DNA from 3 places in the Kitasatospora sp. NPDC002965 genome. Region 2 is predicted to be linked to each of the others. Evidence: riboswitches for the same ligand, from Rfam matches in the RefSeq annotation. Region 2 holds a riboswitch; each other region holds the start of a gene.
The links. Region 2 has a riboswitch for cyclic di-AMP ahead of ABZY91_RS40280 (NlpC/P60 family protein). Riboswitches for the same ligand answer to the same signal wherever they lie in the genome.
Positions count from the first base shown of each region.

Region 1: it holds a riboswitch for cyclic di-AMP, as region 2 does, so the genes downstream of both, ABZY91_RS32350 (transglycosylase family protein) here and ABZY91_RS40280 (NlpC/P60 family protein) in region 2, are expected to answer to the same signal.
Region 3: it holds a riboswitch for cyclic di-AMP, as region 2 does, so the genes downstream of both, ABZY91_RS27065 (LysM peptidoglycan-binding domain-containing M23 family metallopeptidase) here and ABZY91_RS40280 (NlpC/P60 family protein) in region 2, are expected to answer to the same signal.

Region 1 covers NZ_JBEXNT010000115.1:18,300-29,712, reverse strand. Annotated here, with positions in the region: gene ABZY91_RS32380 (FtsX-like permease family protein) at 1-787, shown strand, start outside; gene ABZY91_RS32375 (FAD-dependent oxidoreductase) at 981-2,372, opposite strand; gene ABZY91_RS32370 (Ppx/GppA phosphatase family protein) at 2,812-3,753, opposite strand; gene ABZY91_RS32365 (DUF501 domain-containing protein) at 3,750-4,394, opposite strand; gene ABZY91_RS32360 (septum formation initiator family protein) at 4,384-4,875, opposite strand; gene eno (phosphopyruvate hydratase) at 4,986-6,272, opposite strand; gene ABZY91_RS32350 (transglycosylase family protein) at 6,524-7,477, opposite strand; cyclic di-AMP (ydaO/yuaA leader) riboswitch at 7,483-7,629, opposite strand; gene ABZY91_RS32345 (cytochrome P450) at 7,860-9,158, opposite strand; gene ABZY91_RS32340 (SDR family NAD(P)-dependent oxidoreductase) at 9,316-9,738, shown strand; gene ABZY91_RS32335 (MazG family protein) at 9,800-10,849, opposite strand; gene ABZY91_RS32330 (hypothetical protein) at 10,965-11,413, opposite strand, start outside.
Region 2 covers NZ_JBEXNT010000219.1:1,084-9,214, reverse strand. Annotated here, with positions in the region: gene ABZY91_RS40285 (NlpC/P60 family protein) at 1-851, opposite strand, end outside; gene ABZY91_RS40280 (NlpC/P60 family protein) at 1,080-2,273, opposite strand; cyclic di-AMP (ydaO/yuaA leader) riboswitch at 2,284-2,436, opposite strand; gene ABZY91_RS40275 (NlpC/P60 family protein) at 2,801-3,844, opposite strand; gene ABZY91_RS40270 (NYN domain-containing protein) at 4,057-5,358, opposite strand; gene ABZY91_RS40265 (hypothetical protein) at 5,907-6,176, opposite strand; gene ABZY91_RS40260 (rhomboid family intramembrane serine protease) at 6,379-7,179, shown strand; gene ABZY91_RS40255 (Lrp/AsnC ligand binding domain-containing protein) at 7,221-7,502, shown strand; gene ABZY91_RS40250 (aminotransferase class V-fold PLP-dependent enzyme) at 7,531-8,131, opposite strand, start outside.
Region 3 covers NZ_JBEXNT010000082.1:2,350-13,762, forward strand. Annotated here, with positions in the region: gene ABZY91_RS27065 (LysM peptidoglycan-binding domain-containing M23 family metallopeptidase) at 396-1,397, opposite strand; cyclic di-AMP (ydaO/yuaA leader) riboswitch at 1,401-1,562, opposite strand; gene ABZY91_RS27070 (MFS transporter) at 1,873-3,423, shown strand; gene purB (adenylosuccinate lyase) at 3,452-4,882, opposite strand; gene ABZY91_RS27080 (MarR family transcriptional regulator) at 5,058-5,507, opposite strand; gene ABZY91_RS27085 (DUF3037 domain-containing protein) at 5,591-6,007, opposite strand; gene ABZY91_RS27090 (HipA family kinase) at 6,004-6,759, opposite strand; gene ABZY91_RS27095 (NAD(P)/FAD-dependent oxidoreductase) at 7,031-8,389, shown strand; gene ABZY91_RS27100 (GDSL-type esterase/lipase family protein) at 8,479-9,678, opposite strand; gene ABZY91_RS27105 (aminotransferase class I/II-fold pyridoxal phosphate-dependent enzyme) at 9,835-11,172, opposite strand; gene ABZY91_RS27110 (pyridoxamine 5'-phosphate oxidase family protein) at 11,207-11,413, shown strand, end outside.

The DNA.
Region 1 (11,413 bases), on a different contig from region 2:
CGACAAGCTGGTGTCCGTCGAGCTGAAGAGCGGCTCCGTCGCGGCCGTCGGCAAGGGACAGCTGCTGGTCGACGAGGACGTCGCGAAGAAGTTCGGCGTCACCACCGGCTCGACGATGAACGTCACCTTCCCCGACGAGACCACCGGCACCCTGACCGTCGGCGGCGTCTACACCAAGGGCGGCCTGCTGGGCCCGGTCATGCTGGCCAACAGCGAGATCGTCAAGCACGAGCCGCAGCCGTACCTGAACAACGTCCTGGTCAAGGGCGCCGACGGGGAGAGCGACAGCCTCAAGCAGTCGCTGAAGAGCGCCACCGGCGCCAACCCGGTGATCGAGGTCAAGTCCAAGCAGGACGTCCGTGACGACTTCAGCCAGATCATCACCTTCGCGCTGAACATGATGTACGGCCTGCTGGCGATGTCCGTGATCGTCGCGATCCTCGGGGTCATCAACACCCTCGCGATGTCGGTCTTCGAGCGGAAGCGCGAGATCGGCATGCTGCGGGCGATCGGCCTGGACCGCGGCGGCATCAAGCGGATGGTCCGCCTGGAGTCCGTGGTGATCTCGGTCTTCGGCGCCGGCATCGGCGTCCTGCTCGGCGCCTTCATGGCCTGGGCGATCAACGGCACGCTGAAGTCCAACCTGCAGGGCCTGACCACGGTCCTCCCGTTCGGCCAGCTGCTGGTCTTCCTGGTGCTGGCCGGCCTGGTCGGCCTGGTCGCCGCCTTCTGGCCCGCCCGCCGGGCGTCCAAGCTGGACATCCTCGCCAGCATCAAGACGGACTGACCCCGGGCCGGTTCGGCACCGGACACGGAAAGGCCCCCGCCAGAGGGTTCGGCGGGGGCCTTCTCGTACTTCTCGTACTCCGCCCGACTCGCACAGCCGGCTGAGCACCACGGAGGTCGTGGTCCGGCAACGCTGCCGGGCGGAGGGCCTCCGACTCATACCCCGGTGCTCCCACACCGGGGTCCGCAGTCGCCTACTTGCTGCCGGCGAGCTCCTTGTCGGCAGCAGGCTTGGCAGCCTCGGCAGGCTTGGCGGCCTCGACCGGCTTGGGCGCGGGCGCCGCGGCCTCCTGGAACGCCTCGAACGGCTTCTCCATCTGCGACAGGCCGACGGCCTCGCGCTTCAGGAAGACGGCCAGGGTCCAGTCGGTGAAGACGCGGACCTTGCGGTTCATGGTGGGGACCATGGCGCCGTGGTACAGGCGGTGGAACCACCAGGCCGGACGGCCCTTCAGCTTGTACTTGCCGAAGAGGATCGCCACGCCCTTGTGCAGGCCGAGACCGGCGACCGCACCCAGGTTCTTGTGCTTGTACTCCTGCTGCGGGAACCCGCGCATGCCGGAGATGACGTTGTCACCGAGGACGGCGGCCTGGCGGACGGCGTGCTGCGCGTTCGGCGGGCACCAGGCACCCTCGCCGGCGGCGAGGTCCGGCACCTGGGCGTTGTCGCCGGCGGCCCAGACGTAGTCGAAGCCCTGGACCTGCAGGGTCGGCGCGGTGTCGACGTGGCCGCGGGGGCCCAGCGGCAGACCGAACTCGGCCAGCACCGGGTTCGGCTTCACGCCGGCGGTCCACACGATGGTGGAGGCGTCCGCCTCGACGCCGTTCTTCAGCACGACGTGCTGGTCGACGCAGGAGTCCATCGAGGTCTCGATGTAGATCTCGATCTGACGCTCTTCGAGCTTCTCCTTGGTCCACAGACCGAGGTCCGGGCCCATCTCCGGGAGGATGCGGTTGGCCGCCTCCACCAGGATGAAGCGCATGTCGTCGCGGCTGACCGTCTTGTAGATCTTGGCGGCGTCGCGCGCCATGTCCTCGATCTCGGCGATCGTCTCGACGCCGGCGAAGCCGCCGCCGACGACGACGAAGGTCAGCGCCTTGCGGCGGATCGCCTCGTCGGTGGTGGACTCGGCCTTGTCCAGCTGCGCCATGACGTGGTTGCGGAGGCTGATGGCCTCCTCCACGGTCTTCATGCCGATGCCGTGCTCCGCCAGACCCGGGATCGGGAAGGTGCGGGAGACCGAGCCGGTCGCGACGACCAGGTACTCGAAGGGCAGCTCGTACGAGTCGCCGGCCGCGGGCTGGATGGTGGCGACCTTACGGGCGTGGTCCACACCGGTGACCGCACCGGTGAGCACCTCCGCCTGCTTGAGGGCGCTGCGCAGCGGCGCGACGAGGTTGCGGGGCGCGACGTTGCCGCCGGCCGCCTCGGGGAGGAAGGGCAGGTACGTCATGTACGACCGCGGGTCGACGACCGTGACGGTCGCTTCGCCGTAACGCATCTTCTTGAGGATGCGCATCGCGGCATACAGGCCGACGTAACCACCGCCGACAATGAGGATGCGAGGACGCTCCGTGGTGCTCATATCCGAAAGTATCCAGCACCGTTCGGAGCAGCCTTCGTGAGCCCGCTCACAAGCTTCTGGACACCCCGTGCTACACTTCGCGCCCCCAAAATCGCTTCCCGGTCGACTCCTCGCGGCCCGTCCGGCCCCCCGGTGAGCACGTCCGTTCGAACGGCCCCGCTGAGCAGCAACGATCCGTACGGGGCCCGGGTTCCCCCACAGGATTTCGATTTTCAAACCTCTGGCGCGACGGGACCTGCGATCCAGCGGCTGTCATGCCGGGCGGGCCTTCGGTCCCACATATCGGACGGACCGGGCCCGTCCCCGGGGCGAATGACGGGATCTCCATGTGAAGAAATTCACGAACTTTCCCGCACGGCCCCGGGCGCGCCCCGGCCCCGGCACCCGCAACGGGGTGCCGGGGCCGGGAAAACGGCGTGGCAGGGGGGGCGGGGCCCGGTCAGGAAACGATGCTCCAGGCGATCCCGTCCAGGATGTCGTGCTCGCTGACGACCACCTCGGCGGCGCCGGTCCGCTCCATGATCTCCAGCAGTTCCAGCGCTCCGGCGGCGATCACGTCCACCCGGCCCGGGTGCATCGACGGGATGGCCGCCCGCTCCGCGTGGGTGGCGTGCAGCAGCCGCTCGGCGATCGCGGCCACCTCGGCGCGGCTCATCCGCGAGTGGTGGATCGCCTCGGAGTCGTACCGGGGGAGGTCCTGGGCGATGGCCGAGAGGGTGGTCACCGTGCCGGCCAGGCCGACCAGGGTGGCCGCACCGGTCAGCGGGACGCTCTCCGCCGCCCGGTCCAGCTCGGCCCGGACGTGCGCCCGCGCCTCCTCGACCTGCTCCGCCGAGGGCAGCTCGGCTCCGCCGAAGTGCCGCTCGGTCAGCCGGACGCAGCCGATGTCCACCGAACGCGCGGCCCGCACGTCCTCGTCCCCGAGCACGAACTCGGTCGAGCCGCCCCCCAGGTCGAAGACCAGGTACGGCGCCGGGAACTGACCGCCGGTGAACTCCTTGGTGGCGCCGACGAACGAGAGGTGCGCCTCCTCCTCGCCGCTGACGACCTCGGGCTCCACGCCCAGGACGGCGCGCACGCCCTCGATGTACTCGGCGCTGTTCTCGGCGTCCCGGGAGGCGCTGGTCGCCACGAAGCGGATCCGCCCGGGGTCCACCCCGAAGCCGGACACGACCTCCGCGTACTCCCGGCAGGCCGCGAAGGTGCGGGCCAGCGCGTCCGGGTGCAGCCGGCCGGTCCGGTCCACGCCCTGGCCCAGCCGGTTGATCACCATCCGCCGGTCGAGGTCGGTGATCGCTCCGGTCTCCGGGTCGAGGTCGGCGACGAGCAGCCGGATCGAGTTGGTGCCGCAGTCGATCGCGGCGACCCTGGTGACGGTCACGCGCCGTCCTCCCCGGCCTCCTGGGAGGCCCGCTTGGCGGCGCGCTCGGCGGTCTTCTGCTCCTTGGCCGCGATCACGGCCGCGTCGTCCTTCGCCTTGGCCCGGTTGCGGGCCACCCGCTCACCGGCCGCGGTGACCTCGGCGGGGGAGACGCACGGGCCCTTGGCCCACCAGTCCTCCAGCAGGCCGATCGCCTCGTCGCCGAGCGGGTTGACGCCCTCGCCGGCCGCCAGCGAGTGGCCGACCAGCACGTGCAGGCACTTGACCCGGTCCGGCATGCCGCCGGCGCTCGGGAAGCCCTCCAGCACCTCGATGGCGTCGCGCCGGGCGATGTAGTCCTCGTGCGCCTTCCGGTAGGCGGCGGCCAGCTCCGGGTCCTCGGCCAGCCGGGCGCTCTGGTCCTTCATCACGCCGTCCGCCTCCAGGGTGCCGATCAGCGAGGCGGCCTTGGGGCAGGTCAGGTAGTACAGGGTCGGGAACGGCGTGCCGTCCGGCAGCCGGGGGGCCGTCTCCACGACGTCCGGGTTGCCGCAGGGGCAGCGGTGGGCCACGCCGCGCAGGCCGCGCGGGACCCGGCCGAGCTGCGCGGCGATGGCCGCGACGTCCTCGTCGGAGACGGTGGGGTGGTTCTCAGTGGTCATGGGAGGAGCTGTCTCCAGCGGGGGCGGGGGCGGGTGGTGAGGGAGGGGCGGAGGCGGCGGCCGGGGCGGCGGCAGGGGCTGCGGCGGCGTCCACCGAGTCCCAGATGCCGGCGTACCAGGGCCTGGCCGCCTTGGCCGGCCCGGTGGCCGGGCCCTGTGCGGGCGGCGGCGCGCCGACGGACGACCTGGTCGCCTCCCCGGCGGCCGGGTCCACCGCGATGTACGGGGTCTCCCCCGGCATCGCGTAGTGCAGCCGGGCGCGGGCCTGCACCTTGACGTACTCGGGGTCCTGCCAGCGGGCCTTCTCCCGGCGGAGCTGCTCGACCTGCTGCCGGGCGTGCTCGGCCTTGGCCCGCTGGGAGGAGATCTCGGAACGCTGCGAGATGAACTGCCGCGTCGGGTACGCCAGGATCGCCACCAGCGAGCAGAGCACCAGCACGAGGACGGTCGCCCGGCTCGTGAACCGAGGCCGGGCCGCCAAGCCCGGGATCCTCCAGCCTGCCATCTCCGGTGTCCCCTCCTGGTCGCGACGGTGCCCCGCCGTCCACCCTACGGGGTGAACAGGCGGGGCACCGGCGGGAGCTGTGTGTGTCAGCCCTCGTACTTGAACCGCGGGAAGGCGCCGCGGCCGGCGTACTCGGCGGCGTCGTCGAGGATCTCCTCGATGCGCAGCAGCTGGTTGTACTTGGCGACGCGCTCGGAGCGGGCCGGGGCACCGGTCTTGATCTGGCCGCAGTTGGTCGCGACGGCCAGGTCGGCGATGGTGACGTCCTCGGTCTCGCCGGAGCGGTGCGACATCATGCAGCGGTAGCCGTTGCGCTGGGCCAGCTCGACGGCGTCCAGGGTCTCGGTCAGCGAGCCGATCTGGTTCACCTTCACCAGCAGCGCGTTGGCGGTGCCGGTCTCGATGCCACGGGCCAGGCGGGCCGGGTTGGTGACGAACAGGTCGTCGCCGACGATCTGGACCTTGTCGCCCAGCTTGTCGGTCATGGCCTTCCAGCCGTCCCAGTCCGACTCGTCCAGCGGGTCCTCGATGGAGACCAGCGGGTAGGCGGCGACCAGGCCGGCGTAGTACTCGATGAGCTCGGCGGAGGTGAGCGCCTTGCCCTCGAACTGGTAGGCGCCGTCCTCGTAGAACTCGGAGGAGGCGACGTCCAGCGCCAGCGCGACGTCCTTGCCCGGCACGTAGCCGGCCTTCTGGATCGCCTCGACGATGAGGTCCAGGGCCTCGCGGTTGGAGTCCAGGTTCGGGGCGAAGCCGCCCTCGTCGCCCAGGCCGGTGGAGAGGCCGCGCTCCTTCAGCACACCCTTGAGGGTGTGGTAGACCTCGACGCCCCAGCGGACGGCCTCGGAGAAGGACTCCGCGCCGATCGGAGCGATCATGAACTCCTGGATGTCGACGTTGGAGTCCGCGTGCGAGCCGCCGTTGAGGATGTTCATCATCGGGACCGGCAGGACGTGCGCGTTCGGGCCGCCCAGGTAGCGGAACAGCGGCAGGTCGCTGGCCTCGGAGGCGGCGTGCGCGACGGCCAGCGAGACGCCCAGGATGGCGTTGGCGCCGAGCGAGGACTTGTCCGGGGTGGCGTCCAGGTCGAGCATGGCCTGGTCGATCAGGCGCTGCTCGGTGGCGTCGTAGCCGACGAGCTCCGGGCCGATCTGCTCGATGACGGCCAGGACGGCCTTCTCCACGCCCTTGCCGAAGTAGCGGTTCTTGTCACCGTCGCGGAGCTCCAGCGCCTCGAAGGCGCCGGTGGAGGCACCCGACGGGACAGCGGCGCGGCCGGTGCTGCCGTCGTCGAGGCCCACCTCGACCTCGACCGTGGGGTTGCCACGCGAGTCGAGAATCTCACGGGCTACGACGACATCGATGGACGGCACGAGGCATCTCCTAGCGGAAACAGGTTCGGCTGACGGTGGGTGCTGTCGGCCGGACGATTGCGGAGTCGTTACGACCAGAGCCTAACCGCACGGGCTCTCCGGGCCACGTCGGCCCGGGTCCCGTCTCAGCGTGTGGCACGGCTACCCGCCGGTAGTTCACCTGGTTGCCCCACGGAAGGGGGCCGGATCGGGACGAAGGGGCCGGACCCGGTCGAACCCGGCCCCCCTCGCGATCCACCGGCGAAACGGCATCAGCCGAGGGTGAGCACCTGGCCGGGGACGATCAGGTCGGGGTCGCCGCCGACGGTGCCGCGGTTGCCGTCGTAGAGCGCCTGCCAGCCGCCGGAGACACCCTGGCCGGCGGCGATGCCGGCGAGCGTGTCGCCCGCCCGGACGGTGTAGCCGTGGCCCGCGCCCTGCTGGGCGGCCGGGGCGCTCTGGGCGGCGGCCGGACGGGCGTCCTGGACCGCGGCCTGACCGGCGTACTGCTGGTAGACGCTCTGGTGGCTGGTCCAGTACCAGCCGCCGTTGTTCTCGTACCAGAACACCTTCGCGTCGGCGTCCCAGCCGGACGTGCCGGAGAAGGACGGGGCCTGCCCGTACTGCTGCACCTGCGGCCGGTCCTGCTGGGCCTGCGGCTTCGGCGCGGCGTGCTTCGGGGCCTGCTTGGCCGCCTGGGCCGGCTTCTCCTGCTGGGCCGACTTCGGCGCGGCGTGCTTCGGCGCGCTGGTCTGCGGGGCGGTGGTCTGCGGCGCGCTCGGCTGGGTGGCGGCCTGCGGGACGGCCGGCTTGGCGTCCGCCGAGGTGTCGACCGCCGCCGGGGCGCCGCCCTTGCTCAGGCCCGCCTTCTTGGAGCAGACCGGCCAGGCGCCCGGCCCCTGCGAGGCGAGGACCTTCTCGGCCACCGAGATCTGCTGCGCCTTGGAGGCCTGGTTGGCCTGCGGCGCGTACGAGGTGCCGCCGAACGCCTTCCAGGTGCTGGGCGTGAACTGCAGGCCGCCGTAGAAGCCGTTGCCGGTGTTGATGCTCCAGTTGCCGCCGGCCTCGCACTGGGCGACCGCGTCCCAGGTGGAGACCGGGGCGGCGGAGGCACCGGTGGCGCTGAGGATCGGCAGGGCCAGCCCGACACCGGCGACGCCGGCGACGGCGATGGCCTTCTCGGTCTGGGTACGACGACGATGACGGCCGGTTCCGACGAACAGCATGAAGAGGTCCCTCTCCGCACGCCTGCGAGGTGAGCTGTCGGGTTCGGACCGGGAGGTGGCCCGGCCGCGCGAGGCGGCTTCACCCCAAGCCGTGGGGGACGGCAACAAACCTGGTTCCCCCGCCCCTGCCCAGGGTCTGGTCGGTTTCCCGGGGCACGACGGGCAGGACTCGGCGTTCCGTGCTCGGGGCTCGCAGCTGCGAACTCCACGGAGAGTAGACAGATCCGTAGAGCAATCACAAGCTCATATCGTCGGTATCACACGGAAATCACGTCAGGTGATGGATCGCCCACCAACGGGGGCGCTATGTCCGGGTTGGTGGCGGTTCAATCTCGCCGTCCTGCCTGGTCGGAGACCTTCCGTCAGCGTGTCGCGGGTCGCCTCACCGATCGGACGGAGCACCGGACGACTGCCCCGAAGAGGCCCTTTCGGGCATCTTCTCGGGGGTGAATTCCACGGGAAGTTCACGAAGTCCACGCATGATCAGACCACCGCGCCACCGCAGGTTCTCCGGGCTCTCGGCGAGCCGCAGGTCGGGCAGCCGGGAGAGCAGCGTGGCCAGCGCGGACCGCCCCTCCAACCGGGCCAGCGGGGCGCCGATGCAGTAGTGGATGCCGTGCCCGAAGCCCAGGTGCGGGTTGTCCGCGCGGGCCAGGTCGAGGGTGTTCTCGTCGGCGAACCGCGCCGGGTCCCGGTCCGCCGCCGCGAGCACGACCAGCACCGGGTCCCCGGCCGGGATCAGCACCCCGCCGATGGTCAGCGGGCTGGTCGCGAACCGCCACGTCGCCAGCTCCACCGGCCCGTCGTAGCGCAGGAGTTCCTCGATCCCGGTCTCCAGCAGGCCGCTCTCGCCACGGGCGATCGACTCCTGGAGCAGGGCGCGCTGGCCGGGATTGCGCAGCAGCGCGTACGTGCCGTTGCCGATCAGGTTCACGGTCGTCTCGAACCCGGCGAAGAGCAGGATGAAGGCCATCGCCGCCGCCTCGTTCTCGGTGAGGTGCTCGCCGTGGTCGCCGGCCCGGATCAGCCCGGAGATCAGGTCGTCCCCGAGGTCCGCCCGCTTGCGGTGGATCAGCTCCGCCAGGTACTCGCGCATCCGCTTCACCGCGCGCCCCACACCGCCGCGCCGGCCACCGCCGTGCCGGATCATCATCCCGGCCCAGTCCCGGAAGTCGTCCTGGTCCTCGGCGGGCACCCCGAGCATGTCGCAGATCGCGTAGATGGGGAGCGGGAAGGCGAACTCGTGGATCAGGTCGGCGCTCCCGCGCTCCGCGAACCCGTCGATCAGCCGGTCGGTCAGCTGCTGCACCCGGGGCTCGAAGGCCGCCACCCGGCGCGGCGTGAACGCCTTCGACACCAGACGGCGGAGCCGGGTGTGGTCCGGCGGATCGATGTTCAGCAGGTGCGTCATCAGGTCGGCCTGGCGCTCGCCCGGGATGCCGACCCGGCCGGTGCGGTGCGCCTGCTCGCTGTGGTTCGCCGGGTTCTTGGAGAGCCGGCCGTCCGCCAGCGCCTGCCGGGCGTCCGCGTACCGCGTCACCAGCCACGCCTCCACGCCGCTCGGCAGGGTGGTGCGGTGCACCGGCTCGTGCTCGCGCAGCCACGCGTACGCCGGGTACGGGTCGGCGGCGAAGTCCCAGGTGAAGAGCGGAGGGCGGGCGGAGGCGGGCTGGACTGGCATGGAACGACGGTATCCCGGGTGCAAGTCGGACACGACAGGCGTGAGTCTGGTCACCTGAGGGGTATTCCCTGTTGCGGAGGGTCAGGACGTGCCTACGATCCTCCGCAAGATGTCCGTGGGCGCCGGTGCGGGGCCGCCCACAGGGAGGAGCAACACCATGCGGGACACCGGTTCGGTCGTCGTGATCGCGGTACTCCACGGCGGGTCGGGGGCCGACCTCGCCCGCAGGTTCACCGCCGCCGGAGCAGCCGGGATCCTCATCGCCGACCAGCAGGTCGGCATCGCCGAGGACCTCGCCACCGAGCTCGACCGGCCGGGCTGCCCGGTCGTCGGCGTCTGCGGCGACATCCGCCGCCCCAGCGACGTCGCCGCCCTCGTCGACACCGCCGAGAAGCACCTCGGCCCGATCGACCTGTTCTGCGTGGCCGGACCGGACGGCGAGCGGATCGTGTCGCTCGCCGACCTGCCCGACCACCTCGACCTGGAGCGGCTCGCCGAACTGGTCGCGCTGGTCGGCGAGGCGATCGGCGAGGTCGTCCCGGCGCAGCGGCGGCCGGCGAGGGACGTCGCGCGGGTCTGAACCCGCGGTGGCGGGCCGGGCGCCCCGGTCCGCCGCGCGCGGGTGGCCCGGGTGGCTCCGACTACTCGGGCTGCTCGGGCTGCTCCGACTGCTCGGGCTTGAGGCCCTCGGCCGCGCGGACCGCGTCCCGGTAGCCGCGTGCCGCCGCCCGCAGCGCGGCGTCCACGTCCACCCCCGCGTCGTGCGCGCGCTGCGCCACCGCGAGCAGCAGCCCGCCCGCCGACTCCGGCGTGAGCTCCGCGGGCAGCTCGTACGGCTCGTCCGACACGCCCGCGAACCCGGACCGGCGCACCCGCGACACCAGCTTCGCCGCGTACGCCAGCGCCGGCAGCCCGGCCGGCACGCCGTCCAGCACCGACTCGCGCTCCGACTTCTCGGCGGCCTTCAGCGTCTCCCAGTTCGCCTCCACCTCGGCGGCGCCCGTCGCCTCGGCGTCCCCGAACACGTGCGGGTGCCGGTACATCAGCTTCTCGACGATGTCGCCCGCCACGTCGTCCACCGAGAAGGGGTCGGTGGGGTGCTCCTCGGCGATGCGGGAGTGGAAGAACACCTGGAGCAGGACGTCTCCGAGCTCCTCGCGGAGCGTGTCGCGGTCCCCCTCCTCGATCGCCTCGACCAGCTCGTAGGCCTCCTCGACCAGGTACTTCACCAGGCTGGCGTGGGTCTGCTCGGCGTCCCACGGGCAGCCGCCCGGCGAGCGGAGGCGGTCCATCACGGAGGCCAGGTCCAGCAGGCGGGCGCCCGGCAGGTCGTACGAGCCCGGCAGCACCTCGATCTCCGGCACCTCGCCCGCGTGCTCCACCGCGAGGCGCGCCAGCGCGTCGGTCAGCCCTGGGTCCCCGTCCGGACCACCCAGCCAGACCGTCGGGCCCTCCCCGGCCGGCTGCCCGGTCAGGAGCCTGGCCAGCGACGGCGCGGAGCCGGCCGGCACGACCTCCACCTCGACGCCGGCCTGTCGTACGGGGGCGAGCTGCGGATGCCCGGCGTCCCCCGCCAGCACCCGCCCCGCCGACCGCAGGGCCTCCCACGCGGACCAGGACAGCAGCCCGGGGGCCACCCGGTGGGTGGTGGTGAGGAGGATCAGCTTCGCGCCCGGAGGATTCGTCGTCACATCCCCGAACCTACCCGGCGCCGTCGTCTCCCCGCTCGCGGGTTTCGGCGCCCGGCCGCCCGGGAGTGCCTGCCGCCGTCCGCCGCTCCGCACCCGCCCGCGCCGTCCGGAGCGGTCAGCGCGCGAGCCAGGGGTGGGCGGCGGGGGCGAGGCCGACGCGGTCCGGGTCCCAGGTGCCGTACCGGGGGTTGACGCGCAGGTGGAGGGCGACCGCGGCGGCGGCCAGGGCCCGGCGGACCGCCCTGTCTCCCGTCGGGGTGCCGGCGTCCTGGCCGGCGGCCGCGGCGAGGCGGTGAATCCCCAGCCGGCGGCGGAGGTGGTCGTCGATCGCCCCGCCCGGCACGCCCAGCCCGGCGAGCGCCCCGGCCAGCGGTTCCGCGCCGCCGTAACGCACCTCCTCCGCCGCGCGGGCCGCCGCCACCTCGGCCGCACCGACCGCCGGCCCCCGGTCGGCCACCGCCCGGGCCACCACCGCGTCGAGCACCAGATCGGTGACGGCCCGCCTGACCAGTCCGTCCGGCTCCTGCCGGGCATCGGCCGACGCGCCGCCGGACACGTGCCGCA
Region 2 (8,131 bases):
GTCACTCCGGCCTGCCGCCAACTCCAGTACATCAGACCGGAACAGTCGAACGCCTTGGGCCCGGTGGATCCGTACACGTAGGGCGAGCCGATCATCTTGACGGCGGCGGCCAGTGCGGCGGCGCCCCGCTCGGAGGCGGGCGGGGCGGTCCCGAGGTCCAGCCGGTCGGTGCCGCGCGTGGCCCGCTGCTCCGCCTCCCGGGCGTCCTGCGCCGCCAGCCGCGCCCGCTCGACGACGCCGAGGCTGTTGAGGAGCCGCTGCGCCTTGGCCAGCCGCTGCTGGATCTGCTGCTTGCTCTCGGCGAGCGCCTTGCGGGTCTGGTCCAGCTCGGCGAGTTTGGCGGACGTCTCGGCGCGGCGCTGGTCGAGTCCGCGCTGCCGGGCGACCACCTCGCGGAGCGTCTCGTTCTGCCGCTCGGCGGCCTGGTCGAGGCTGCGGGCCCGGGAGAGGTAGCCCGCCGGGTCGGCGGAGAGCATCAGCTGCACGGTCTGCGCCATGCCGCCGCCCCGGTACTCGGCGCCGGCCACCGCCGCGAGGTCGCCGCGGAGCTGGTTGAGCTCGTCCTGGGCGACGGCGGTCTGCTGCTGGAGCGTGCCGGTCTCGTGCTGGAGCTTCTGCTGGGCCTCCTGCGCGGCGTTGTGCCGCTCGGAGGCCTGCTCGGCCTCCTCGTACAGCTGCTCCACCTGGGCCTTGACGTCCTTGCGGTTGGCGGGCCCGTCCGGGGAGCCGGGCGCCGCCTGGGCGGTGCCTCCGGTCGCCACACCCAGCGCGGTGGTGGCCGCCGCGGTGAGCACCAGCGCCCGGGCGAGGGCGTGCGCACCTGACAGCGGGGAACGGCGGTGCACGGGCATGCGGCGTCGGCTCCGATCCTGCGGCAACGGCCCGCCGCCGCCCCGGGGAGGACGGCTGGAAGCGGGAGTCCGGTGGCAGACGTTAGCGAGTCCGGGCAACCGAGTCCAAACCCCTCCCAACCCGAATATTTGACCCTCAATCGGACATCAGCCCGAGCGGGGGAAAAGCCGCAGGCCCGGCCTCCCCTCGCGGGGAGACCGGGCCCGTACGGACCGCGTGATCGGGGATCAGAGGCGCACGATGGAGTTGACCGGCATGTTGGAGGCCGCCTCGTAACGCACCGACGCACCCGGCTTGGGGGCGTGGATGACCTGACCGCCGCCCACGTAGATGCCGACGTGGTGCCGGTCGCCGTAGAAGATGACCAGGTCGCCGGGCTGGGCCTGGGAGATGTCCGAGCCGATCCGGGTACCGGCGCCGGCCTGCGCCTGCGAGGTACGCGGCAGCGACACGCCCGCCTGGGCGTAGGCCCAGCCGGTGAGGCCGGAGCAGTCGAAGCTGCTCGGGCCGGTGGCGCCGTAGACGTACGGGGCACCGAGCTTGCTCTCGGCCGCGGCGATCGCGGCGGCGGCGCGCGAGCTGTTGGCGGCGGGCGCGGCCGGCTTCGGCGCCGCCGGAGCGGAGGAGGCCGGCGCGGCGGGCGCCTGGGTGGACGGAGCCTGGGTGGACGGCGCGCTGAGGTTGGTGCGGTCGTTCTCACGGGAGGCGCGCTCGGCGTCGGCCTTCGCCTTGGCGACCTTGGCGGCCTCGGCCTTGGCGGCGTCCGCCTTCGCCTTGGCCTCGGCGGCGGCCTTCTCCTCGGCCGCGCGGATCGCCAGGCGCTCCTGCTCGCTGAGGGTGTTGAACAGGTCCTGGGCCTTCGTCAGCTTGGCCTGGACCTCCTCCTTGGAGGTCTTCAGCTGCTGGGTGGTGGCCTCCAGCTCGCCGAGCTTGTTCTGGGTCTCGGTGCGGTCCTGGTCGAGCCTGCGCTGCTGCTCCTGGAGCTCCTTCAGCGCGCCGGACTGGGTCGAACCGGCCTGGTTCAGGGCGTCGGCCTGGTTGAGGAAGTTGTCCGGGCTGGAGGAGAGCACCAGCTGGACGGTCTGCGATATGCCGCCGGTGCGGTACTGCTCGCCGGCGATCTCGGCGAGGCCGCCCTGCGCCTCGGTCACCACAGCCTGCTGACGGGCCACCTTGTCCTGGAGGTCGCCGACCTGCTTCTGCAGCTCCTGCTGCTTGGCCTGGGCGCCGTTGAGCTTCTCGGTGGCGATCTCGGCCTGCTCGTTGAGCTGGTCGACCTGCTCCTTGACCTGGTCCTTGGTCGGCGTCGGGTCGGCGTGGGCGCCGGACTGCGCGGAAAGGGCGACGGCCGCGGCGGCGAGGCCGGTCATGATCGAGACCCGGGTGCGGCCGGCGGGCTTGGGACGACGATGGGACGCCACGAAGGCGGACTCCTTCTTCCTCATCCGCCTACCGGGTGAGCTGACGGGTTCGGGCGGAAGCGTGCCCTACGACGCCTCACCGGCCGCTCACGCGACCGACCTGGCGCCGATTCACCCCGGAGGAACGTGGTTCCCCGGCTCCACTCCACAGCGCCCCCGACTGCTGGGCTCTCACTCGGACGGGCGACTGCCCGTCCCGCTGTTTCACGAACTCGGCGGGAACCACCGCCGCCACCCGGGCTGGGTGATCGACTGTGCGGTGGTTCGAGGTACGACCCTAGTAACAGATCCGTGATCCGTTCAAATCCTTGTCGGAAAAAAGCTAGAAGAATACCGAAGTTCATTTGTGAATATGACCGGGTGTGACCAGCGCCGTACACGGAGCTGATCGTTCCTCACCTCGCGGTCGAACCGGCGGCCGAAACACCCGCGCCACCCCCGTTCGGAGGTGGCGCGGATCACAGGGCCTTCGGCGGGCCCGCGGGCGTGTCGTGGCGGACCGTCAAACGGCCGGACACCCCGGCGCGTCAGACGCGGCGGATCGTGTTGATCTTCATCCCGTCGGCCTTCATCACCTTGATCACGTCACCGGTGCGGGGCGCGTGCACCACCATGCCGTTGCCGATGTACATCGCGACGTGGCTGCGGTCGTCGCGGTAGATGATCAGGTCACCCGGCTGCGCCTCGGCGAGCGACGGCACCCGGGTGCCGTAGTTGCCCTGGGCCTGCGAGGTACGCGGCAGCGAGACCCCGGCCTTGCCGTACGCCCAGACCATGAGCCCCGAGCAGTCGAAGCTGTTCGGGCCGGTGGAACCCCAGCCGTACGGCTTGCCCTGCTGGGCCATCGCGAGGGCCACCGCGGAGCCGGCCATGCCGGAGGCCTTCGGGAGCTCACCCAGGTCCGGGCGCTCGGTCCCGCGCGAGGCGCGGTCGGCCTGCTGCTGGGCCGCCTTCAGGGCCGCACGGTCGGCGGCGCTGAGCGAGTTCAGCAGGTCCTGGGCCTCCTTGAGCTTCTTGTTCACCTCCGCCTTGGACTGGTTCAGGTCCTTGGTGGTGGTGTCCAGCGAGGCCAGGACGGCGGCCGCCTCGACCTTCTGCTGGTCCAGCCGGCGCTGCTGGTCCTGGAGCCCCTTGAGCGCCTCGGCCTGGCTGGAGCTGGCCTGCTGAACGCTGCTGGCCTTGTCCAGGTAGCCGGACGGGTCGGAGGAGAGCATCAGCTGGACCGACGGGTCGATGCCGCCGGTGCGGTACTGCGCACCCGCGACCTCGGCCAGCCCGGCCTGAAGCTGGGTCATCTGCTCCTGACCGCGGGCCACCTGGTCCTGGAGCTGGTCAGCCTGCTTGCGCAGCTGGTCGGCCCGCTCCTTGGCGCCGTTGAATCGCTCGGTGGCCTGTTCGGCCTCCTCCTGCAGCTGGTCGATCTGCGCCTTGACGTCGTCCTTCTTGGGCGACGGGCTCGGCGCGGCGTGAGCGGCGACCTGGGCGGAGAGAGCGACCGCGGTCGCAGCGGCCGCGGTGAGCACGGTGACTCGCGCGCGGCTCGGCTGCTTGGGACGGCGGTGGGAGGCCAAAAGACCGGCTCCTTCTTCCAATGGACTCACCTGAACGGGTGAGAATCCGGAAAATAGGTTTGACGCCAGACACTAGTGAAGATCCACGCTTTGCGCCACTCCCCCGTTGGCGTGAACCCGTCCCCCACTCCCTGACTTCACGAGACCCTCACATCGCCGCAATCCCGGCGCTGACCAGGCGTCATTCCCGCCCGCTCGGAACCGGCGCACGGCTACGGCCGGGCCAGCCGATTGAGCAGCAGAACGGAGGCTACAGGGCGCGCGCCCGCCTTCCGTACGCCCTCCGCGACCTCCCGGTCGGTGGAGACCACCACCACCGGGCGCCCCTGCGGCTCGGCCCGCACCAACCGGCGGATCAGCTCGTCCGCCGTCTCCCCCGTTCGGCTGAACCGCACCCGCACGCCGCGCGGCGGCGCCATGATCACCGGCACGTCCAGGTCCTGCCCGTCGAACACGCAGGTGACCTCCGCCTGGGTGCGCTGCGCCAGCATCGCCAGCCCGCCCAGCAGCCGGATCCGCTGCTGCTCCAACGGCAGCGTCGGGTAGCCCGTCTTGGTCACGTTGTAGCCGTCCACCACCAGATGGACCTGCGGGATCGCCAGCAGCTGGTCCAACAGCGCCGGGTCGTCCTCCGCCAGACCGCGCCGCGCCACGTCGTGCGGCGAGGCCGAACCCGGCACCACCGCCTCCACCAGGTCCGCCGGACGGATCTGGGACACCGGGAGCGCCAGCTCCCGCTGCAGCCCCTGGGCCGACTGGAGGACGGCGTCCAGCAGCAGCCGCAGCCGCATGTCCTCGACGCTGCGCCCCTCGCGGGCCGACCGGCGGCCCTGCTCGACGGCGGTCTCCAGCTCCGACACCCGGTGCCGCAGCCGCCGCGTCTCGCTCTCGCCGGCACTCCGCTCGGCCGCCGCCTGCGCCTTGACCGCCTCGAACTCGACGGCCAGCTTGCGGGTCTCGGCCTGCGCCCGGCGGGTGTCGCTCTCCAGCGAACGGACCTTCCGGCGCAGCGACTCGGCCTCCTTGCGGACGTCCTCCGACTCGCTCCGCTGCCGGTCGAGGTCGGCACGGGCGGCGGCCCGCACCTCGGCCAGCTCGGCCTGCAGCTTCTCCACCAGCCGGGCCGCCTCGGCCGCCGCACCTTCGGCGCCGGCCCGCTCGGCCTCCTCGCCCGCCTCCGCGACCAGGCGGCTCCAGCCCGCCGACCGGACCAGGTAGGCGGCGGCGGCCACGTCCATCGGATCGGCGGCACCCGGAACGGTGCCCGACTCCAGCGCCCGGACCAGATCGGGCTGGCCCAGCCGCAGCCGCTCCGCTATCCGCACGCGGAAGGCCGGCTCGGACTCCAGCGCGGCGGCCAGCGCGGTGGCCGCGTACTTGGCCCGACGGGCCGGGGTGAACTTGGCGTACTGGCGCAGCGACTGGGGCAGCTCGCCGAGCGGCAGCCCGCCGAGCGCGTCGGCGGCCAGGCCGACCACCCGTCGGCGCACCCCCTCGGGCAGCGGCCGGTCCAGCTTCTCGGCAGGCGTCTCCGCGGGCGCACCGGCAGGCGTCTCGGTGGGCGTCCCCGCGGGCGCACCGGCAGGCGTCTCGGTGGGCGTCCCCGCGGGCGCACCGGCAGGCGTCTCGGTGGGCGTCTCGGTGGGCCGTTCGTCGGACGGCTCCTCCGCCGTCGACGGCGTCAGCCCGTCACGGTCGCCCGTCCCACCGGCACCGGAGGGCCCGTCGTGCCCACCCTGCTCGCCCGGCCCGCCCGGCCCGTCGACGGCTGCCGCCGGTTCGTCACCGCCACCGGGCTCCTCACCGCCGGCCACCTCGGCCGCGGCGTCGGAACCGAAGGGAGCGGCCACGGCCGCGTCCGGCGCCTGCGCGTCCACAGCGGGCTGCTGCCCCTGCGGCCCGGCGGGCTCCTTCGCTGCGTCCACCACGTCCTCGGCTCCGATCCTGGTCCAGCGGGCGACGGCCGGCGGCCGGCACCCGCGTCACACCCCGTGCGTTCTCTCTGTATTGTCCCGTGCGGTGGACCGCCACGCCGTGTGCCGTCCACCGCACGGGCGGGGCATCAGCCCTGCTCGCCGACGGCCTCGGGCCCGGCGTCCGCCGCACCCGGGCGGGCGACCAGCTCGACCTGGTCCACCGCGTTGCACCAGCGGCATCGCACCGACTCGACGGTCTCGCTGAGGACCTGGGTCTCCTCGACCTTGGAATCGCCGGCCAGGTCGAAGTGGAGGAACTCGGTCACCCGGGCGGTGCGGGTGACGTCGAAACGGGTCAGGTTTCCGCAGAGCGTGCAGCGCCAGCGCGTCTCGGCGGTCAGAGCGGGGACAGTCATCGGGGGTCCTCTCGGGTGGTCCCTGGATGGGCTCAGGCGCTCCCCCCGGAGCCCCGGCGTCGGCGGCGGGAGGCGGGAAGGCCCGCCCCAAGCCTATTGCCTGGGGCAACCTTCGTGACCACCGGTCACGGCGATCACCGCCTTGGGCCACCTGCCGTAACGACGCGGTCCCGCCCGGTCCGCCGGAGGGATGCTTGGCGGCATGGCGATCCCGGTCCTCGACCACGCCGGTGCACGGGACGGCCGACCGGCCGCCGCCGCTCCGGCCGTCTGCTACGCGCTGATCGCGCTCAACACCGTGGTCTTCCTGTTCGGGCCCGCCGCCGGACTCAATCCGCTGTACGGGCGCGACCAGGCCCGGGTCTGTGCCGAGCAGCGCTACGAACAGCGCTGGGGGGCCGTGCCGGCCGAACTGCTGGCCGGGCATCCGCTCACCGCCGAACAGCTGGCCGAGGCCCCCGACCCGGTGCCCGGCTGCCCGGCCGCGCCGACCCCGGGGAAGCACCCGGCGCTCTCGGTGCTCAGCGCGCTCTTCCTGCACGGCGGCTGGCTGCACCTGCTGGGCAACCTGCTCTTCCTCCACGTCTTCGGCCCGACCGTCGAACGGCGGCTCGGCCGCCCCCGGTTCGTCCTCTTCTATCTGGCGGCCGGGGCGGTGGCCACCTACGGCTTCGCGCTCGCCGAGGCGCACACGGCGGACTCGACCCGGGTGCTGATCGGCGCCTCCGGGGCGATCTCGGCCGTTCTCGGCACCTACCTCCGCCTGCACCCGCGGGCCCGGGTCACCACGCTCGTCCCGCTGCTGCTCTTCCTCCCGCTGCGGTTCCCGGCCTGGCTGGTGCTCGGGCTCTGGTTCGCCCTGCAGTGGTGGTCGGTCCATTCGGCGGGGCCGGGGGTCGCCTACCTGGTGCACGTGATCGGCTTCGCGGCCGGCTTCCTCTACGCCTGCACCCTGGCCGAGCGCCGCCCCCGGGCCGCCCGCCGCCCGCGACCGTCCGGCTGACGCCCGATACGCTGGCGGCACCTCACAAAGGAGCTCGCACCGTGATCACCGCCATCGTCCTGATCAAGACCAGCGTCGACCGCATCCCGGAGATCGCCGAGGCGATCGCCGCCATCGAGGGCGTCAGCGAGGTCTACTCGGTGACCGGCGGGTACGACCTGGTCGCGATGGTGCGGGTGCGGCGACACGACGACCTCGCCGAGGTGATCCCCGGCCGGCTCAACAAGGTCCCGGGCGTGGCCCACACCGAGACCCAGATCGCCTTCCGCACCTACTCCCAGCACGACCTGGAGGCCGCCTTCGCGATCGGCCTCGACGCCTGACCCCGTCAGGCGCCCGGCCGGCGCTCCGTCAGGCTCCCCGACGGGTGTCCGCGACGCAACGGCCGCCCTCGTTGCGGTAGTTCCAGGCCGCCCCGTCCGTGACCAGGTCGCGGACGGCGGTCAGGAACCGGTCGATGTGCTCGTCCGGGGTGCCCGCGCCGAAGCTCACGCGGATCGCGTTCAGGCTGCGCTCGCCCGGCAGCGAGGGCTCGGGCGCACCGCACTCGGACGGCGCGACGTCCTCGTCGCCGAGCAGGGTGCGGAGCAGCGGGTGCGCACAGAACAGGCCGTCGCGCACGCCGATGCCGTACTCGGCGGAGAGCGCGGCCGAGAAGTGCGAGCTGTTCCAGTCCTGGACGACGAAGGAGAGCACGCCCACCCGGGCCGACTCCGGGCCGAACAGGTTGAGCACCTTGACCTGCGGGATCTCCGCCAGTCCGGCCTTCAGCCGCTCGACCAGCACGCGCTCGCGGGCCTCCAGCGCGTCGAAGCCGGCCTCGGTCAGGGCCCGGCAGGCGGAGGCGATCGCGTACGCGCCGATCACGTTCGGGGAGCCGGCCTCGTGCCGGGCCGGGCCGGTGTGCCACTGCACGGCGACCGAGCCGTCCTCCTCGCGGGCCACCGTCCGG
Region 3 (11,413 bases), on a different contig from region 2:
CCCCGGCGGCCGCACACTCCGGCGCACCCGGCCGACCGGCACCACCGCCCCGCGCCGCCGACGGCACCCGAACGATCCGTTCGCCCGGAAACCCCTCCCGAACTCTCACCGAGCCCCTTCCGGAATCCTTCCGGAACCCTTCAGGATTCGGCCTGAATTCGGCGGGAATCCGGCCGGTCGGACCAGACGCCGGAAAGATCCCCCAGGGGGGGCGGAAACGACAGAGGCCGGCCCGGTTCGCGAGAGGAGGTCTCGCGAACCGGGCCGGCCCGACGGGCGTGTCCCGCGCCCGTGGATCCACTGGTGGTGCGGCGATCACCCGGTCAAGCGGTCACCCGACATGACCATTCCGGGAGGTCGTTCACCCCGCACCCAGCGGTGGTTCTGGTGCTCGATCAGATCGAGACGCCGTGCGCCCGCAGGTAGGCGATCGGGTCGATGTCCGAGCCGTACTCCGAGCCGGTGCGGATCTCGAAGTGCAGGTGCGGGCCGGTCACGTTGCCGGTCGCACCGGAGAGGCCGATCTGCTGGCCGGCGGTGACGGTCTGACCGACCTTCACCGCGATCGAGGACAGGTGCGCGTACTGGGCGTACTTGCCGTCGGCGAGCTTGATCTCGACCTCGTTGCCGTAGGCGCCGCCGTTGCCGGCCTTCACCACGGTGCCGGCCGCGATGGCGCGCAGCGGGGTGCCGGTGGCAGCGGAGAAGTCGACACCGGTGTGGTGGCCGGAGGACCACATGGAACCGGCGACACCGTAGGCGGTACCGAGCTTGGTACCGGCCAGCGGGGCGACGTAGCCGGAGGAGGCGACCACGGGAGCCGGCGCCGGGGCGGCGGGCTTCGCGGCCTGGACCGGCGCGGGCTTGGCGGCGGGCGCGACCGGCTTGACGGCCGGGGCGGCGGGCTTCGCGGCCGGGGCGGCGGGCTTGGCGGCCGGCTTCACCGAGTCCTGCGAGACCTGCGGCTTGGCGGCGGGCGCGGCCGGCTTGGCGGCCTCGACGGCCTTGCCGCCGAGGGCGAGCTGCTGGCCCGGGTAGATCAGGTTCGGGTTGGCGCCGACGACCGAGCGGTTGCGCTCGTACAGGGCCTCCCAGCCGCCCTGGACGTTCTTCGCGTCGGCGATCTTCGACAGGGTGTCCCCGCCGGCGACCTTGTAGGTCTCCTCGGCCGCGGCGGCCGGGGCGGTCTCGGCGGCCGGAGCGGCGGCCGGGGCGGCGTCGACGCTGGTGGCGCCGTTCCAGGTGCTGGTCTGGTGGGGCTTGGCGGCCGGAGCCTCGTGGGCCTGGGCGCTCACCGCGGTGACCAGCGGGAGGGCGAAGGCGGCGCCGGTGACGGCGGTGGCGATACCGATGCGGACGGCGCGGGGCAGGGCGATACGACGAGCCTGTGCGGCCATGGCTGATGTCCTCTCCGACGCCTACGAGGTGAGCTGTCGGGTTCGGGCTGGAGTTGCCCGGCCGCATCTAGGCGGCTTCACCCCAAGCCGGACCGCGAATTCCGGTCCGGCGACTTACCTTTGGGTCCCCCGCTCCTGCCGAACAGAGTTCGTTGCGTACCACCGGGCAGCGGCAGGACTAGGCGTTCCACCCGGTGGCCACCCGGGCTGACGCCGGGCGGTCGCTGAACTAAAACTCATCCGTCCGAGTGAAGCAATGTCGATCTCTTGAACTCGCAACAAAACACCGGACCGCCGTCACGCTCCGAATGATCGGCTGCACAGTACGCACACAATCGATTCACGGCGTGCCACTGATCCACGACCCTCCGCCGATTTCCGGACCGGTCCGCACACGATCACTCACGGAAAGCCATCCGCCGACACGCCCCCGGTGACCCTTGTCACGTCGGCCCCCGGGGCGGACGATCATGCCGTGGCCACCTCCGAGGCCGGCATCCTGCGGTTGGGCACCGCGCAGGGTCGCTGGGTACTTCTGGCGACGGTGCTCGGCTCCAGCCTGGCGATGCTCGACGGGACCGTCGTGAACGTCGCGCTGCCCAGGATCGGGACCGATCTCGACGCCCCGCTCGCTGCCCTGCAGTGGACGCTCAACGCCTACCTGCTCACCCTGGCCGGGCTGATCCTGCTCGGCGGCGCGCTCGGGGACCGGTACGGCCGACGCCGGATCTTCCTGCTCGGCGTGGTCTGGTTCGCCGTCGCCTCCGCGGCCTGCGCGGCCGCGCCCACCATCGAGGTGCTGGTCGCCGCCCGCGCGGTGCAGGGCGTCGGCGGGGCCCTGCTCACCCCGGGATCACTGGCGATGCTCCAGGCGGTCTTCCACCCCGAGGACCGCTCCGCCGCGGTCGGCCTCTGGTCCGGCCTCGGCGGGGTGTCGGCGGCGGTCGGACCGTTCCTCGGCGGCTGGCTGGTGGACGGGCCGGGCTGGCGGTGGATCTTCCTCCTGAACGTCCCGCTGGCCGTGCTGGTCGTCGCGGTGACCGCCCGACACGTGCCGGAGAGCCGGGACGAGTCCTCGACCGGCCGGTTCGACGTCCTCGGCGCGGTGCTGGCCGCAGTGGCCCTGGGGACCTTCACCTACGCGCTGACCGCCGCCGGGGAGGGCCTCTCCCCCGGGGTCTGGCTCACCGGGGCGGCCGGGCTGCTGCTGGGCGTGGCCTTCGTGCTGGTCGAGCGCCGCACGCCGGAGCCGATGCTGCCGCTCGGACTCTTCTCGTCACGCCTGTTCACGGCGGTGAACCTGGTCACCCTCGCCGTCTACGCGGCGTTCAGCGGGGTCTTCTTCCTGCTCGTCGTGCAGCTCCAGATCGTCTCCGGCTTCTCCCCCCTGGTCTCCGGGGTGGCCCTGGTGCCGATCACCGTGCTGATGCTGGCGCTCTCCGCGCGGGCCGGCCGGCTGGGCAAGCGGATCGGGCCCCGGCTGCCGCTCACCGTCGGCCCGCTGCTCTGCGCCGCCGGCGTGCTGCTGATGCTGCGGATCGGACCCGACGCCTCGTACTGGACGGACGTGCTGCCGGCCGTCACGGTGATGGGCTGCGGGATGGTGCTGCTGGTCGCGCCGCTGACCGCGACGGTGCTGGCGGCGGTGGAGGTACGGCACGCGGGGATCGCCAGCGGCGTGAACAACGCCGCCGCCCGGGCCGCCGGCCTGCTCGCGGTCGCCGCCCTGCCGTCGTTGGCCGGGCTGAGCGGCGACGCCTACCAGGTGCCGGCCTCGGTGGACGCGGCGTTCCGCACCGCGATGCTGATCTGCGCCGGGCTGCTGGTGGCCGGCGGGCTGACCGCGCTGGTCACCGTGCACGGCAACGTCCTGGCGCCGGAGGATCACCCGGTGGCCGAGCCGGACTGCCGGTACGCCTGCGCCACCGGCGCACCGCCACTGGATCCGGGCCACGCGCCGGAGGCGTCCGAGCACGGCGAAGGCCCCGCCACCGGTACGGTGACGAGGCCCCGGCCGGACGCCTGACGAGACGCCGGACCAGCCTGACGAAACGTCAGAGGATGTCGCCCGGAGCGTACTTGGCGGCCTCGGGGTGGGCGGCCGCGACCGCCTCGATCTGCCGGACGACCTCGGCGACCTGGGCACCGGCGGCGCCGGTGAAGGAGAGCCGGTCACCCAGCAGCGCGTCCAGCGCGGCCCGGTCCAGCGGGATCCGCTCGTCGTTCGCGAGGCGGTCCAGCAGCTCGTTCTCCCGGGCGCCGGCGCGCATCGCGAGCGCGGAGGCGACGGCGTGCTCCTTGATGACCTCGTGGCCGGCCTCCCGGCCGACGCCCGCGCGGACCGCGCCCATCAGCACCTTGGTGGTGGCCAGGAACGGCAGGTAGCGGTCCAGCTCGGCCTCGATCACGGCGGGGAAGGCGCCGAACTCGTCGAGGACGGTCAGGAAGGTCTCCAGCAGACCGTCGAACGCGAAGAAGGCGTCCGGCAGCGCGACCCGGCGGACCACGGAGCAGGAGACGTCGCCCTCGTTCCACTGGTCGCCGGCCAGCTCGGCGGTCATCGACGCGTAGCCGCGCAGGATGACGGCCAGGCCGTTGACGCGCTCGCAGGAGCGGGTGTTCATCTTGTGCGGCATCGCGGAGGAGCCGACCTGGCCCTCCTTGAACCCCTCGGTGACCAGCTCGTGGCCGGCCATCAGGCGGATCGTCTTGGCCAGGCTGGACGGCGCGGCCGACAGCTGGACGAGGGCGGTCAGCACCTCGAAGTCCAGCGAACGCGGGTAGACCTGGCCGACGCTGGTGAGCACGTTGTCGAAGCCGAGGTGCGCGGCGACCCGGCGCTCCAGCTCGGAGAGCTTGTCGGTGTCGCCGTCGAGCAGGTCGAGCATGTCCTGGGCGGTGCCGACCGGGCCCTTGATCCCGCGCAGCGGGTACCGGGCGATCAGCTCCTCCAGGCGGCGGAAGGCGACCAGCAGCTCGTCGGCGACGGTCGCGAAGCGCTTGCCCAGGGTGGTGGCCTGCGCGGCCACGTTGTGCGAGCGGCCGGCCATGACCAGCTCGGCGTGCTGGGCGGAGAGACGGCCCAGCCGGACCAGGACGGCCACGGCGCGGTCGCGCACGTGCTCCAGCGACTGCCGGATCTGCAGCTGCTCGACGTTCTCGGTCAGATCGCGGGAGGTCATCCCCTTGTGGATCTGCTCGTGGCCGGCGAGCTCGCTGAACTCCTCGATGCGGGCCTTCACGTCGTGCCGGGTGATCCGCTCGCGGGCGGCGATCGACGCGAGGTCGACCTGGTCGATCACTCGCTCGTAGTCGGCGACGGCCGTGGCCGGCACCTCGACGCCGAGGTCCTGCTGGGCCTTCAGGACGGCAAGCCAGAGGTGGCGCTCAAGCACCACCTTGTGCTCGGGGGACCAGAGCTGGGCCAGGGTCGCCGAGGCGTACCGGGAGGCCAGGACATTGGGGATCTGGGGCTTCGCGCTCACGCTTCGCAAGCCTAACAGCCGAGGTCAGCCGGAACCGCGCCGGTCCGGCGGCCACGGCGGACGGGCCGAACGGGCCGGAGCGAGCGGCCCGGGCCGGGGGCCGACGGAAACGGGCGCAGCGGTCGCGCCGGGCGCGCCCGGGAGTCGCGGAGGGCCCCAGGGAATCGCGGAGGCCTCAGGGAGCCGTCCGGCCGCTGAGCACCGGGAGCACCTGGACGCAGACCGAGTGCAGCGCCACCCGCTGCTCGTCGGTCATGGTCCCGATGGCCTGGTGGGTCCGGATCATCTCGCCCCGGATCAGCCCCAGGATCTCCCGGCCCTGCTCCGTGATGACGACGATCTTGACCCGCCGGTCCCCGGCCGCCGCCTCGCGGTGGGCCAGGCCCAGCGACTCCAGACGGTCGACGATCCCGGTCACGTTGGAGGCGTCACAGCCGAGGCGGCCGGCCAGCGCGCGCATCGGCACCGGCTCCTGGACGGCGCCGAGCGCCTTGGCCTGCGAGGAGGAGAGACCGTGCCGGGACGCGGCGGCCGCGAAGTCCTGGAAGTACGCGGCGCCGACGGCGGCCAGTGCCTCCATCAGCTCGCCGTTGGTCGGTACGGTCGTCGTCGCTGTCGAACCCATGAGGTCAGGGTACGACCGAGTGCTTCAGTAACTCAAGCTTTGAGCACGGCAAAGATCTGCCGCCCGGAGCGCGGGCCGCCCGGTCAGAGCACCAGCTGGTCGAAGAGCCGCCGCAGCTCGGCCTCCGGGTCGGCGGTCAGCCCGGTGTGCACCGGCCCCGGCTGGACCACCGCGCTGCGCGGCGCGGTCAGCCAGCGGAACCGCTGACCCGGGCTGTCCGCCGCCGCCGGACCGGCCTGCGGCCCGCCCTGGCAGACCACCTCGATCCCGTGCAGCGCCCGCCGCACCCCGGCGACGTCGACCACCGGGTCCAGCGCCAGCAGCCGCGCCTGGTCCAGGTGCGTCCGCGCCGCCAGGTGGGCGCTCTGCCGGCAGTACAGCAGCACGCCGACGTTGACGCACTCGCCGCGCTCCACCCGGGGCACCGCCCGGATCACCGCGTACTCGTAGTCGTGCAGTTCGGCGACGGCCGGCAGCGCCGACCGGATCGGGCCGGTCATGCGGACACCTCCGGCAGCCAGTCCCGCGGACCGGCCAGTCGCTCGGTCAGCTGGGCGCGGTACGCGGCGCGCACCGCCTCGGGCGAGTCGAACCCCGGCTCGTCCACCAGCCAGACGTCGGGGATCCGCGCCACCGCCTCCCCGATCGCCGACTCCGCCAGCGGGGCGAGCACCTTGTCGGCCGCGAGCAGGTCGGGCTCGGCGCGCAGCAGCGCGTGGTCGGAGGCGTCGTACGCCCGGCGGATCCAGGCAGCGGCGCCGGGCCAGTGGTGGTGGAAGATCAGGCTGGCGCCGTGGTCGATCAGCCGCAGCCCGCCGGTGGCGACCAGCAGGTTGGGATTGCGCCAGGAGCGGTCGACGTTGCCGATCAGCGCGTCGAACCAGAGCACCTGACCGGCCAGTCCGGAGTCCACCTCGAAGCAGACCGGGTCGAAGTTGAGCGCACCGCTGACGAAGGCCATGCCCAGGTTGACCCCGCCGCTGGCCCTCATCTGATCCTGGATCTGCGGGTCCGGCTCGCTGCGCGCCAGCACCGGGTCCAGGTCGACGGTGACCAGTTCGGGCACCGGCAGGCCGAGCCGCCGACCGAGTTCCCCGGCCAGCACCTCCGCGACCAGCGCCTTGCGGCCCTGCGCGGCACCGACCCACTTCAGCGCGTAGAGCCGCCGGTCGTCGGCCTCGACCAGGCCCGGCATCGAGCCGCCTTCTCGCAGTGGCGTCACATAACGGACCGCCGTCACCTCGGGGAGCACGGCCGACAGCCTATCCGGCATATGCACGGGGCGGGTGTCGCTCGGCATGCTCGCCCGCCCGGGTCGTCCCGGTGGCAGCCCGTGCTGCTCCGTGCGAGTGTGGCGGACAGTAGCGGGGTAGACGCCTGCCCGGCACCACCTGCACCACCGGCACCTGTACTGCCGTGGCCTGCACCGCTGTGAACTGCGCCGATTCGACCGGCACCGATTCGGCCCGCACCGTGACTGAACGACACCGTGACTGAACGACATGCACTGTGAGGGACGCACGATGGAACGACCCCGGATCCTGATCGTGGGCGGCGGCTTCGCCGGGCTGGAGTGCGCGCGCCGTCTGGAGCGCAAGCTCGCTCCCTCGGAGGCGGAGATCTCACTGGTCACACCATTCAGCTACCAGCTGTACCTGCCCCTGCTGCCGCACGTGGCGGCCGGCGTGCTCACCCCGCAGTCGGTGGCCGTCTCGTTGCGCCGGACGCTGCGCCGGACGCACATCGTCCCCGGCGGCGCGATCGGCGTCGATCCCGGGTCCAAGGTCTGCGTGGTCCGCAAGATCACCGACGAGGTGGTGGCGCTGAAGTACGACTACCTGGTCCTCGCCCCCGGCAGCGTCACCCGCACCTTCGACATCCCCGGCCTGACCGACTACGCGCGCGGGATGAAGACGCTCGCCGAGGCGACGTACGTCCGGGACCACGTGATCGCCCAACTCGACCTCGCCTCCGCCACGCTGGACCAGCGCGAGCGCGAGTCCCGGCTCCAGTTCGTGGTGGTCGGCGGCGGCTACGCCGGCACCGAGACCGCCGCCTGTCTGCAACGGCTCACCACGGCGGCGGCCCTCCGCTACCCGCGGCTGGACGCCCGGCAGATCAAGTGGCACCTGATCGACATCGCCCCGAAGCTGATGCCCGAACTCGGCGACGCGCTCGGCATCGCCGCCCTGGAGGTCCTGCGCGGGCGCGGCATCGAGGTCTCGCTGGGCGTCTCGGTGGCCGAGGTCGGCGCCGAGTCGGTCAAGTTCACCGACGGCCGGGTGCTGCCCTGCCGGACCCTGATCTGGACGGCGGGCGTCGCGGCCAGCCCGCTGATCGGCACCCTCGACGCGGAGACGGTGCGGGGCCGGATCGCGGTGACCGCGGAGATGCGGGTGCCGCAGTTCGAGGGAGTCTTCGCACTCGGCGACGCGGCCGCCGTGCCCGACCTCGCCAAGGGCGACGGTGCGGTCTGCCCGCCGACCGCCCAGCACTCGGCCCGTCAGGGCCGGGCGGTGGCCGGCAACGTGATCGCCGCCCTCCGCCACCAGCCGCTGGAGCCCTATTACCACAAGGACCTGGGCCTGGTCGTGGACCTCGGCGGCAAGGACGCCGTGTCGAAGCCGATCGGCGTGGAACTGCGCGGGGTGCCTGCCCAGGTGGTGGCACGCGGGTACCACCTGATGGCGATGCGCACCAATGCCGCCAAGTTCCGGGTCGGAGCGAACTGGCTGCTCAACGCGACCGCCGGTGACGACTTCGTCCGCACCGGGTTCCTGGCCCGCCAGCCCGCCCGGTTGCGCGACTTCGAGTACACCGACGCCTACCTGACGAAGGATCAGGTGAAGGCGCACGCCCAGGCGCTGCTCGCCAAGGGCTGACCGCCCGGCCGCGTCCGCGCGGTCCGGCCGGCGCCGGTGCCCCTCCCGCGACGGCCGTCGCGGGAGGGGCACCGGCCTTTCACCGCACGCTACTTCGCGGTCAGGTACATCCCGCCGGCGTCCTGCCCCGCCGTGTTGCGGCAGGCCCAGTTGCCGCCCGGCCTGGCGAACAGCAGGGTCAGGCACCGCCCGAGAGCCAACTGCCCGTAGTAGTTGGGGTGCAGGGACTCCTGGAGGGTGCCCTGGGAGGTGTTGAGCCCGCCGTCCAGGAACCTCGCCCACTCACTGGTGGTGGCGGAGGGCGCACTGGTCGAGGTGGCCTGCCGGGTCGCCTTCGAGCAGACCTCGCGCCCCTGCAGCGTGTCGGCCAGGTCCAGGAACTGCACGCCCTTGGCCGCCGCGACCCCGGCCAGCGAGCGGGAGATCTGCGGCACCAGCGAGTCCCGTGCCCAGTCCGCGTCGCCGTTCCAGAGCGGACAGCCGCCGGTGTCCGACCGGCTCCAGCCGCTCTCCGGGTAACGGATCTCGGCGGCCCGCGGGATCGGCGACGGGTAGGACTGGAGCACGATCCGGTAGTCGCCGCTCCCGTACCCGGCAGCCGCCATCACGGTGCGGATCTCGTCCACCGCCTTGCCGACCCCGGCCATCGCCGCCGGCATCCGGGCGTCGACCTCGCCCTGCTGGTCGTCGTGGCAGTAGGAGTACCAGACGAGGTAGTCGGCGACGCAGGTCTCGATCACGTCGGCGAAGCCGAGGTCGTTGCCCCCGATCGACAGCGTGACCAGCTTGACGCTGTACTGCTTCGCCACGGCGGCGAGCTGGTCGGCCTGCGGGGCCTCGCCCTTGAAGGACCGGCCGCCGGCGGCGGCACGGAAGACGTTCTCGGCGACGGCACCCGAACAGGCCAGGTTGATCTGGACCTGGGCCACGGTCGGTGCGCTGCGCACCTCGGCCACGTCCGAGCGGTCGCACCCGCTCGTGTAGGTGGCGCCGTAGATCCTGGCCGGGTCGGCCGCGCCGCCGCTCCAGGCCCGGTCGGTTCCGGACCGACTGCCGCCGGAGGCAACGGAGTTGCCCTTCCATCGGCCGGCCTCGCCGGAGATGTAGCTGTCGCCGAGGGTGACGCTGGCGGTCTGCCCGGCGAGAACCGCGCCGGCGAGGGACGCCGGGGCGGCGACCGCCGGCGCGGTGGTCAGCGCGGTGGCCAGCGGGAGTGCGACGGCTGCGGTGAGCAGCCGCCCGCTCCAGGAGGTGGTCCTGCGGATGATGCTCGAACGGTTCTCGGGCACGGCGGAACTCCTGCGGTCGGTCTCGCCCGCACAGTGGGGTCGGGGAGACACGGAGGTGAGGGTGGGCCGCCGGCCGGTGGCGCGATGAAGATGACATGCTCGCGCTTGTTACCGCTAGGTATCTGCACCGGATTTCTCGCCGGGTTACCGACCGGTTCAGCTCAGTCGCGAAACGGCGCCGCCCGTTCCGAGGACGCCGGCCAGGTCATCGGCCAGACGCCGCGCCTCAGCGGGGTCCAGCTCCGCGACGGTGATCCGCAGCCCGGGCGGGGACTGCAGCCGGTACCGCGCGCCGGGTGCCACGACCCAGCCCCGCTGCACCAGGGAGGCCAGCACGGTGGTCTCGTCCGGCACCGGCACCCAGACGTTGAGCCCGCTCGCCCCGTGCGCCGCGATCCCGCGCGCGGCCAGGTCGCCGATCAGCGCGTCCCGGCGCGCCCGGTACGCGGCGGCGACCCGCCCGGCCGGCGCCGCGTCGGTGCGCCACAGCTCGGCCACCGTGCACTGGAGCAGATGACTGACCCAGCCGGCCCCGAGCCGCTGCCTCCCGAGCACGCGACCGATGGTGTCCTCGTCCCCGACGGCGACCGAGAGCCGCAGGTCCGGCCCGTAGGCCTTGGCCGCCGAGCGGACCACCGCCCAGTGCGTCGGACCGGCCCCGGCCAGCGGGTGGTAGGGCTGGTCGACGATGCCGTGACCGTGGTCGTCCTCGATCAGCAGCACGTCCGGATGGCCGGCCAGCACCGCCCGCAGCTCCTCGGCCCGGCCGGCGGTGAGCACCGCTCCGGTGGGGTTCTGCGCCCGGCTGGTCACGACGACCGCCCGGGCCCCGCCGGCCAGCGCCTCGGCCAGCGCACCGGGCAGCGGACCCGCGTCGTCCAGCCGGACCGGCGCGGCCCGCAGGCCCAGCGCCGGCAGCAGGTCCAGCAGGCTCCCCCAGCCCGGGTCCTCGACGGCCACGGCGTCGCCGGGGCGCAGCCGGGTGGCCAGGATCCGCTCGATGGTGTCGAGCGAGCCGGAGGCGACGGCGATCGGCCCGGCCGGCAGGCCGTCGGCGGCGAAGCCCGCGCCCGCCAGCGCGAGCAGGCCGGCGTCGGCGGCCGACCCCCCGTAGCGCACGGGGGCGCGCCGGGCGGCCTCGGCGGCGGCGGCGAGGGCGGGGGTGAGGTCGGGCAGCAACGCCGGGTCGGGGTTGCCGTTGGAGAGGTCGCGGGCGTTCGGCGGGACGGGCAGCCGGAGCTGGTCGCGGGGGGTGTGGGGCGGCCGGGGGCGGATCCGGCTGCCCTTGCGGCCGGCGGTCTCGATCACGCCGCGGTCGCGGAGCAGCCGGTAGGCGGCGGCCACGGTGTTGGGGTTGACGCCGAGTTCGGTCGCGAGGTCGCGCAAGGGGGGCAGCGCCGTGCCGGGGGCCAGTCGGCCGCTGCTGACGCCCTGCTCGACGTCGGCCGCGATTTCGCTGGCACGCCGACCGGTGATCCGATAGTCTCCTAGCACAAAACAGATTATGCACTAGTACATAGAGGTTGTCATGTCGACCAGGCCGGACGGCGAAGCGTCCTACCCGCGCACCCCGCGCACCACTCCCACCCGCTACAAGGACCGCGCCACCTGGGAGCGGGAGGCGATCCACGCCATCCTCGACGCCACCTACCTCTGCCACCTCGGGTTCGTCGCCGACGGCGCCCCGGTCGTGCTGCCCACCATCCACGCGCGGGTCGGCGACCGACTCTACGTG